Regions from separate parts of the Streptomyces sp. R33 genome, predicted to be linked through region 4. Evidence: riboswitches for the same ligand, from Rfam matches in the RefSeq annotation. Region 4 holds a riboswitch; each other region holds the start of a gene.
The links. Region 4 has a riboswitch for cobalamin ahead of AB5J51_RS13865 (energy-coupling factor ABC transporter permease). Riboswitches for the same ligand answer to the same signal wherever they lie in the genome.
Positions count from the first base shown of each region.

Region 1: it holds a riboswitch for cobalamin, as region 4 does, so the genes downstream of both, AB5J51_RS29660 (cobalamin biosynthesis protein) here and AB5J51_RS13865 (energy-coupling factor ABC transporter permease) in region 4, are expected to answer to the same signal.
Region 2: it holds a riboswitch for cobalamin, as region 4 does, so the genes downstream of both, AB5J51_RS14945 (ribonucleoside-diphosphate reductase subunit alpha) here and AB5J51_RS13865 (energy-coupling factor ABC transporter permease) in region 4, are expected to answer to the same signal.
Region 3: it holds a riboswitch for cobalamin, as region 4 does, so the genes downstream of both, AB5J51_RS19770 (CbtB-domain containing protein) here and AB5J51_RS13865 (energy-coupling factor ABC transporter permease) in region 4, are expected to answer to the same signal.

Region 1 covers NZ_CP165727.1:6,446,700-6,448,887, reverse strand. The annotation lists gene AB5J51_RS29670 (inorganic phosphate transporter) at 1-477, shown strand, start outside; gene AB5J51_RS29665 (hypothetical protein) at 506-727, shown strand; cobalamin riboswitch at 842-993, shown strand; gene AB5J51_RS29660 (cobalamin biosynthesis protein) at 1,032-1,991, shown strand; gene AB5J51_RS29655 (cobyric acid synthase) at 2,003-2,188, shown strand, end outside.
Region 2 covers NZ_CP165727.1:3,322,825-3,325,012, forward strand. The annotation lists gene AB5J51_RS14935 (Uma2 family endonuclease) at 1-139, opposite strand, end outside; gene AB5J51_RS14940 (GNAT family N-acetyltransferase) at 218-718, shown strand; cobalamin riboswitch at 763-894, shown strand; gene AB5J51_RS14945 (ribonucleoside-diphosphate reductase subunit alpha) at 1,037-2,188, shown strand, end outside.
Region 3 covers NZ_CP165727.1:4,325,106-4,327,293, forward strand. The annotation lists gene pucL (factor-independent urate hydroxylase) at 1-589, shown strand, start outside; gene AB5J51_RS19765 (histidine phosphatase family protein) at 602-1,024, opposite strand; cobalamin riboswitch at 1,059-1,209, shown strand; gene AB5J51_RS19770 (CbtB-domain containing protein) at 1,246-1,458, shown strand; gene AB5J51_RS19775 (CbtA family protein) at 1,492-2,188, shown strand, end outside.
Region 4 covers NZ_CP165727.1:3,085,682-3,087,869, forward strand. The annotation lists gene AB5J51_RS13855 (hypothetical protein) at 1-70, shown strand, start outside; gene AB5J51_RS13860 (flavodoxin family protein) at 205-918, opposite strand; cobalamin riboswitch at 1,039-1,234, shown strand; gene AB5J51_RS13865 (energy-coupling factor ABC transporter permease) at 1,263-1,955, shown strand; gene AB5J51_RS13870 (energy-coupling factor ABC transporter substrate-binding protein) at 1,961-2,188, shown strand, end outside.

The sequences.
Region 1 (2,188 bases), 3.4 Mb from region 4:
TCCTCCAGCCTCGGCTTCTCCCTCTCCACCACCCACGCGTGCTCCGGCGCCGTCATGGGTGCGGGCCTGGGCCGCAAGGGCGGTGTGGTCCGCTGGTCCACCGCCACCCGCATGTTCATCGCCTGGGGCCTGACCCTGCCGGCCGCGGCCGTCGTCGCCTCCGGTGCCGAGCTGGTCATGCGCACGGGTGACGTCGGCGTCGCCGCCGTCGCGCTCTTCCTGGTCGCCTCGTGCGTCGCCATCTGGCTCATCTCCCGCCGCCAGGTCGTCGACCACAGCAACGTCAACGACGTGCAGCCGGCCGCGGCCGAGGAGCCGGGTGTCGTCACCACGGCCATGGCCGCCGTCACCGTCCCGCCGACCGTGGCCGCCGAGGCCGCCGCCGGTACGACCGCCGCGGTCACGGACGACGCCCTGAAGGCCACCATCCCGGCGGCCGCCCCGGCCACGCCGGCGGCTCCCGCCGCCGCGGTCTGACCCCGAGAACGACAGAGGAATCCGCAGTATGAAGATCGACTGGGCAGCACTCGGCTCCGTCTTCGGGGTCAGCCTCTCCGCCACCGTCGCGCTCGTGGCCCTGTTCACCCTGGGCCTGGTGGGCCTGTCCAAGCACGAGACCGCCACCGAGCAGGGCGGCACCGCCACCCTGGCCCGCAGCGGCGCGTACGCCTGCTTCGCGCTCGTCGCGTCGGCCGTGGCGTACGGGATCTACCTGATCGTCAGCTGACCGATTCGGGCACGGCGCACGAAAGCTCCCTACGGGTTTCCCGGAGGGAGCTTTCGCGTGCCTGCGGCCCATGGTGGCGAGCTGCCCCGCCGCAGGTCAACGGCGAGTTGACGGGCCTTCGCGGTGCGTGGTGGACTGCCCGAGCCAATACGGCGGCATGGAGAGGAAGTCCGGTGCGAATCCGGCGCGGTCCCGCCACTGTCACCGGGGAGCACGCGGCACGTGCGCCCCGGGAGCCAGGAACTCCCACCGCCGGACACGTCGAACCAGGGCGCGGACCCTGAGTGAGGACATACCTGCCACCATGCGTGCCGATCGCGTCTTCGCGTACGGCGCCACGGCGGGCCTGATCGGCGACCGGATCCTCGGTGATCCGCGCCGAGGGCACCCCGTGGCCGCCTTCGGACGAGCAGCCGCCGCCGTCGAAGGCGCCCTGTGGCGCGACGACCGCGCCCGGGGCCTCCTCCACACCCTCCTGTGCGCCGGGGGCGCGGCCGCCGTCGGCGCGCTGGGCGCCCGCGCCGTGCGCTCCCGGCCCGCGGCCGCCCGTATCGCCCTGACCGCAGCGGCCACCTGGGCCGTCGTCGGCGGCACCTCGCTGGGCCGCGAGGCCCGCGCCATCGGCGGCGCGCTCGCCGCCGGGGACGCCGAGGTGGCCCGGGAGCGGCTGCCGCACCTGTGCGGGCGCGACCCGCAGGCCCTGGACGAGCAGCAGATGGCCCGCGCCGTCGTGGAGTCCGTCGCCGAGAACACCTCCGACGCGGTGGTCGGGGCCCTCGTGTGGGGCGCCGCCGCCGGTGTCCCCGGGCTGCTGGCCTTCCGCGCCGTGAACACCCTGGACGCGATGGTGGGCCACAAGTCCCCGCGCTACCTTCGCTACGGCTGGGCCTCGGCCCGGCTCGACGACCTCGCGGGCTGGCCGGGCGCCCGGCTGACCGCCCTGGCCGCCGTGATCGCCGGACCCGACCGGCGGGGAGCCGTACGGGCCTGGCGGGCGGACGCGGCCGAGCACCCGAGCCCGAACGCCGGGCCCGTGGAGGCCTCGTTCGCCGGGGCGCTCGGCGTACGGCTGGGGGGCACCCTGGCGTACGGAGGGCGGGTCGAGCACCGGGCCGTACTGAACGGCGAGGCGGGGCGGCCGGTGCAGGTCGCGGACATCGAACGGGCGGTGCGGCTGTCACGGCAGGTGACGTGGCTGGCGCTGGGAGCGTGTGTGGCACTGCGCTGTGCGGTGTCACGTGTGGCGGGGAGGGGACGCGCGTGAGCGGCGGCAAGCTGGGCGGGGGACTCCTCGTCGCCGGTACGACATCGGACGCGGGCAAGAGCGTGGTCACGGCGGGCATCTGCCGCTGGCTGGCCCGGCAGGGCGTGAAGGTGGCGCCGTTCAAGGCGCAGAACATGTCGCTGAACTCGTTCGTCACGCGCGAGGGCGCCGAGATCGGGCGGGCGCAGGCGATGCAG
Region 2 (2,188 bases), 240 kb from region 4:
CGCCGTCCGGCATGGCCTTGCTCCTGATGACTCCGTCGATGAACTCCAGCCGTGTCCCCACCCTCTCGCGAGCGGCTATACGCGCCACGGCTTCGAAGTCCTCTGTCAGCATGTGGGGCCGGTCTGTCGTCACGGTCATGCCTCGCTCGCCTTTCTCGACGGTGCTGTCTACGACGATAGCGCCGGGCACCGACAGCCGTCCGGCACACTCGACCGCATGGACATCGTGATCAGGGAAGCGCTGGCGGCGGAGTACGGGACGCTCGGGGAGATCACCGCGCAGGCGTACCTCGGGGACGGGCTGCTCACCTTCGGCGAGGACGACCCGTACCTCGCGCGGCTGCGGGACGTGGCCGGGCGGGCGCGCGACGGGGTGATACTCGTCGCCGCCGCGAGCGACGGACAGCTCCTCGGCGGGGTGGCGTTCGCCGCGCCCGGGAGCCCGCTGTGCGACATCGCCGGCGCCGGCGAGGCCGAGTTCCGGATGCTGGCCGTCGCCCGGGAGGGCCGGGGGCGGGGCGCCGGGGAAGCGCTCGTACGGGCCTGCATGGAGCGGGCGCGGGCCATCGAGGGCGTGCGGCGCCTCGTCCTGTCCACCACGCAGGACATGGTCGGCGCCCACCGGATCTACGAGCGACTCGGCTTCGTCCGCACGCCCGAACGGGACTGGGAGCCCGTCCCCGGCCTCACTCTGCTCACGTACGGTCTCGCCCTGTAGCCACGCCGACACAACATCTAGGGGGTCGCACAGGAAGCGGCCCCCACATGTATGCTCATGCTCGCTGTCGTCGCAGGGGAATCCGGTGCGAATCCGGAACTGTCCCGCAACGGTATGAAGTACACCCATTGGTGTCACCGCAAGTCCGAGGACCTGCCGACAGTGCGCCCGGCTCGACCGAACCGGGTGCCGACACGTCCGGGCCCCGCGGTTGGGCCGGTGGACGCCGCGCGGTGTGCCCCCGAGGCCGAGCCCGCGCGCGCCCGCTCGTGCCCGCACCGCAGGTGTCCCGGAGCCGAGCGAGGGAGAGCTCCCCCCGTGACCATCGCGCCTTCCGCACCGCGCGCCGAGTCCGACCCGTCCGACACCGGAATCGAGACCGGGGGACCTGGGGCCGCGCTGCTGCGTACCCTCACCGAGCTGACGGCCGACCTCCCCGACACCGACCCGGGCCGGGTCGCCGCCGCCGCGCTCCGCGGGCGCAGCGCCGCCGCCGACGAGGCCGAACTGCGCGGGCTGGCCACGGAGGCCGCCGCCGGTCTCATCTCCGAGGATCCGGCGTACTCCCGGCTCGCCGCCCGGCTGCTGACGCTGGCCGTCGCCGAGGAGGCCGCCGGCCAGGGGGCCACCTCGTTCTCCGCCTCCGTCGCGGTCGGCCACCGCGAGGGCCTGATCGCCGACCGGACCGCCGAGTTCGTCGCGCTGCACGCGAGCCGCCTGGACGCACTGGTCGAGCACACCCTCGCGGAGGGCGCCGACGACCGCTTCGGGTTCTTCGGCCTGCGCACCCTGCACAGCCGCTACCTGCTGCGCCACCCGATCACCCGCCAGGTCGTCGAGACCCCGCAGCACTTCATGCTGCGCGTGGCCTGCGGCCTCGCCGAGAACGACAGCGTCCAGGCCGTCGAGGAAGTGGCCTCGCTCTACCGGCTGATGAGCCGCCTCGACTACCTGCCGTCCTCCCCCACGCTCTTCAACTCCGGCACCCGGCACCCGCAGATGTCCTCCTGCTACCTGCTGGACTCCCCGCTGGACGAGCTCGACTCGATCTACGACCGCTACCACCAGGTCGCCCGCCTGTCGAAGCACGCCGGCGGCATCGGCCTCTCGTACTCGCGCATCCGCGCCCGCGGTTCGCTGATCCGCGGTACGAACGGCCACTCCAACGGCATCGTGCCGTTCCTGAAGACCCTCGACGCCTCCGTCGCGGCCGTGAACCAGGGCGGCCGCCGCAAGGGCGCCGCCGCCGTCTACCTGGAGACCTGGCACGCGGACATCGAGGAGTTCCTGGAGCTCCGCGACAACACCGGCGAGGACCAGCGCCGTACGCACAACCTGAACCTCGCGCACTGGGTCCCGGACGAGTTCATGCGCCGCGTCAACGCGGACGCCGACTGGTCGCTGTTCTCCCCGGCCGACGTGCCCGAGCTGGTCGACCTGTGGGGCGACGAGTTCGACGCCGCCTACCGC
Region 3 (2,188 bases), 1.2 Mb from region 4:
GGAGCGGATCCCGGTCCCGACGCGCAAGGAGCAGCACTCCTTCGTCCGCAAGGGCCAGGAGGTGCGCACCGCGCAGATCACGTACAGCGAGACGACCGGTCTGCAGGTCATCTCGGGTCTGAAGGACCTGACGGTGATGAACTCGACGAACTCCGAGTTCCACGGCTACATCAAGGACAAGTACACGACGCTCAAGGAGGCGTACGACCGCATCCTGGCGACGAAGGTCACCGCGCGCTGGGCGCACTCGGCGCTGGCCGCCGACGACGCCTCGTACGACTGGGACCAGTCGTACAAGAAGGTCCGCAAGAACATGCTGGAAGCGTTCGCCGAGACCTACTCGTACTCGCTGCAGCAGACCCTCAACCAGATGGCCGAGCGGGTGCTCGACCACTGCCCGCGGGTCAACGAGGTACGCCTGAACCTCCCCAACAAGCACCACTTCCTCGTCGACCTGGAGCCCTTCGGCCTCAAGAACGACAACGAGGTCTACTTCGCGGCGGACCGGATGTACGGCCTGATCGAGGGCACCGTGCACCGCGACGGCGTGCAGCCGGTGATCGCGACGAGCGACTGGATCGTCGCCTGAGCCGCTACGCCGCTACTTCTCGGCCGGCTGCCCGAGCTGGAGGTTCCACCGCCCGAGCCGCCCGGTGAGGCTGGTCACCGTGTCCGGGCGTACGTCGAGGCGCCAGAAGGCGGTGGCCGGCAGCTCCAGCGCGGACACGACGGCCGCCCTGACGACGGCCTGGTCGACGACGGCGCGATGCGTACCCGCGGGCAGAGCGGCGAGGGCGGCGCCGACGCGGGCGATCAGCGCGGTGACGGACTCCCCGCCGGGCGGCGCGTAGTCCGGGTCCGTCAGCCAGCTCCGGACGGCGGCCGGATCCTCGGCGGCGACCTCGTCCAGGGTCCGCCCGGCCCACTCCCCCGCGTCCGGGCCTTGCAGGCCCGCGTACTGCGGGCAAGGGTCGCCGTGGCCGAAGCGAACCTGCCGTGAAGCGTCCTCGAATGGACGTCTCACGAACTGAACTCGTACTACGGCGCTCTTCATAAGGGGAGCGTAAACGCGGTACGGTCTCGGACGACAACCTAAAAAAAGACGACGGTATGACGGAAGCACCGGTGAAAATCCGGCACGGTCGCGCCACTGTGAATCCTCCCGGAGGGGGAGGAGAAGTCAGACCCGCCATGTCGTCGCTAGCACCACTGACCGGGACGCGTGTTCCCTCTGGAGGTTCTGCCATGGCTCACTCCGCCGTGCCCACGACGGCCCCTGCCGTCACCCCGATCTCGCTCTCCGCTCTCGCCCCCTGGGCCCTGTTCGCCGGCGTCCTGATGCTGGTCCTGCTCTACCTCGTCGGTGCCGAGCAGGGCGCCACCGCGCTCTTCGAGGGCGACACCGTCCACGAGTGGATGCACGACGGTCGCCACCTCCTCGGCTTCCCCTGCCACTGATCTCCACCTCAGCAGCAAGGGAAGTACCGAACCATGAACTCCATTTCCCCCCGCGTCCTATTGGTCCGGGGCATGCTGGCAGGTCTGCTCGCAGGCCTGGCCGCGTTTCTCGTCGCGTACGTCCTCGGCGAGTCCAAGGTCGACGCGGCGATCGCCATCGAGGAGGCGGGTCACGCCGCCCACGACCACGGCGAGGAGGCGGCCCCGGTCAGCCGGGCCCTCCAGGCCACGGCAGGCCTCGGCACCGGCACGCTCCTGTACGGGATCGCGCTCGGCGGCATCGCCGCGCTCGTCTTCTGCTACGCCCTGGGCCGCATCGGCCGCTTCGGCCCGCGGGCCACGGCCCTGCTGGTCTCGGGCGGCCTGTTCGTCGCCTTCAACCTGGTGCCGTTCCTCAAGTACCCCTCCAACCCGCCGGCCGTCGGTGACCCCGACACCGTCGTCCGGAGGACCACCCTCTACATCCTGATGATCGCGTTGAGCGCGCTGCTGTCCGCGGGCGCGCTCATCCTGGGCCGGCGTCTGGCACCCAGGCTCGGGAACTGGAACGCCTCGATCGTCGCCTCGGTCGGCTTCGTCGCGGTGGTCGCCATCGCCTACGCGGCGCTGCCCGGCATCAACGAGGTCCCGGCGGATTTCCCGGCCACCCTGGTCTGGCAGTTCCGCCTCGCGACCGTGGCCATCCAGGTCGCGATGTGGACGACTTTCGGCCTGGCCTTCGGTTTTCTTG
Region 4 (2,188 bases):
CACCTCCTTCAAGCTGCACGGGCCCGAGCGGTTCGTGCTGGACGTCGCGCACCGCAACGTGTGCCGGTGAAGCCGGGGGGTGGGCGGGTGCCCGGGGCGCCCGCCCACCCCCGCGTACGGGGTCAGGTCACCGGATGAACGCCCGGCCGCTGCCGGCGCAGCCGGAGTCGGCGCCGGCCGACGTACCGGCGTGAGAGGCAGCGCCTACCGGTGCTCGGGGTTCGGGAAGTCGAAGCGGCAGCCGGCGTCCCACTCCGAGCGCTGGTTGCCGTGCGCCGGGATCCCGCCGGAGCGCTTCAGCAGGGCCGCCAGGTGCATGAGGTTCCACGACATGAAGGTCGTGTTCCGGTTGGTGAAGTCGTTCTCGGGGCCGCCCGAGCCGGGGTCGAGGTACGAGGGCCCGGGCCCCGCCTCGCCGATCCAGCCCGCGTCGGCCTGCGGCGGGATGGCGTAGCCGAGGTGCTGGAGGCTGTAGAGGACGTTCATGGCGCAGTGCTTCACACCGTCCTCGTTGCCGGTGATCAGGGCGCCGCCGACACGGCCGTAATAGGCGTACTGGCCCTGGGCGTTCAGGATCGAGGAGCAGGCGTAGAGCCGCTCGATGACCTGCTTCATGACGGAGCTGTTGTCGCCGAGCCAGATGGGGCCGCACAGCACGAGGATGTCGGCGTCCATGATCTGGCTGTACAGGACGGGCCACTGGTCGGTTTCCCAGCCGTGGTCGGTCATGTCGGGCCAGACGCCGGTGGCGATGTCGTGGTCGACGGCGCGGATCAGCGAGGTCCGGGCGCCGGCCGCCGCCATGACGGCGCGGCTCCGGTCGATCAGGCCCTCGGTGTTGCTGGTCTCGGGCGACCGTTTGAGGGTGCAGTTGACGTAGACGGCGGTCAGGTCGGAGTAGTCGTAGTCGGCGGCCACGCCGCCAGCCTGGGGGCCGGCCGGCGGCGCCGCCACCGGGCCGCAGCCGTTCGGGGCGCCGGTCCGGGCCCGTTCGGCCCGCGCCGTTCGGGCCGGGTTGGTACCGGTCCGTCCGTCCGACTAGGGTCAGCTGGCCTTGGTGTACGGGAAACCGGTGGGAAACCGGTGCGGCCCTCGCCACTGTGAACGGGAAGTCCGGCTCCACTCCTTCGGGAAGCCACTGGGCGGCGCGGGAGGACCCGCACCGCCCGGGAAGGCGGAGCCAGGGCATCAGCACCCGTGAGCCAGGAGACCGGCCGGGGCGCGTTGTCCATCCACGAGGTGCTGGAGAGGTCTCCCTACCCATGCATATAGCCGAGGGGTTCCTGCCCCCTTTGCACGCGGTCGCCTGGGGCGCCGCATCCGCTCCCTTCGTCGTCCACGGTGTCCGCGCCCTCACCCGCGAGGTGAAGGCCAACCCGGAGAGCACACTGCTGCTCGGGGCGTCCGGAGCGTTCACGTTCGTCCTGTCCGCATTGAAGATCCCGTCGGTGACGGGCAGTTGCTCGCACCCCACGGGGACCGGGCTCGGCGCGATCCTGTTCCGGCCGCCGATCATGGCGGTGCTCGGCACGATCACCCTCCTCTTCCAGGCGCTGCTGCTGGCGCACGGCGGCCTGACCACCCTCGGCGCGAACGTCTTCTCGATGGCGATCGCCGGGCCGTGGGCGGGGTACGGGGTCTACCTGCTGCTGAAGCGCTTCGGCGTCCCGCTGATGGTGACCGTCTTCTTCGGCGCCTTCTTCGCCGACCTGGTCACGTACTGCGTGACCTCCGTGCAGCTGGCGCTGGCCTTCCCGGACCCGGGCAGCGGGTTCCTGGGCGCACTGGCGAAGTTCGGGGGCATCTTCGCCGTCACCCAGGTCCCGCTCGCGGTGAGCGAGGGCCTGCTGACGGTGCTCGTGATGCGGCTGCTCATGCAGTCGAGCAAGTCGGACCTGGTCCGGCTGGGCGTCGCGAAGCTGACCGGTCACAGCGAGCAGAAGACGGCGGTGTGATGACCATGAGCCGGAACGCGAAGATCAACGGCCTGCTGCTGCTCCTGGTGGCGGCGCTGGCCGTACTGCCGCTCGCGCTGGGGCTGGGCGAGGGCAAGGAGGAGCCGTTCACGGGCGCCGACGCGCAGGCGGAGGCGGCGATCAGCGAGCTGAAGCCGGACTACGAGCCGTGGTTCTCGCCGCTGTACGAACCCCCCTCCGGGGAGGTGGAGTCGGCGCTGTTCGCCCTCCAG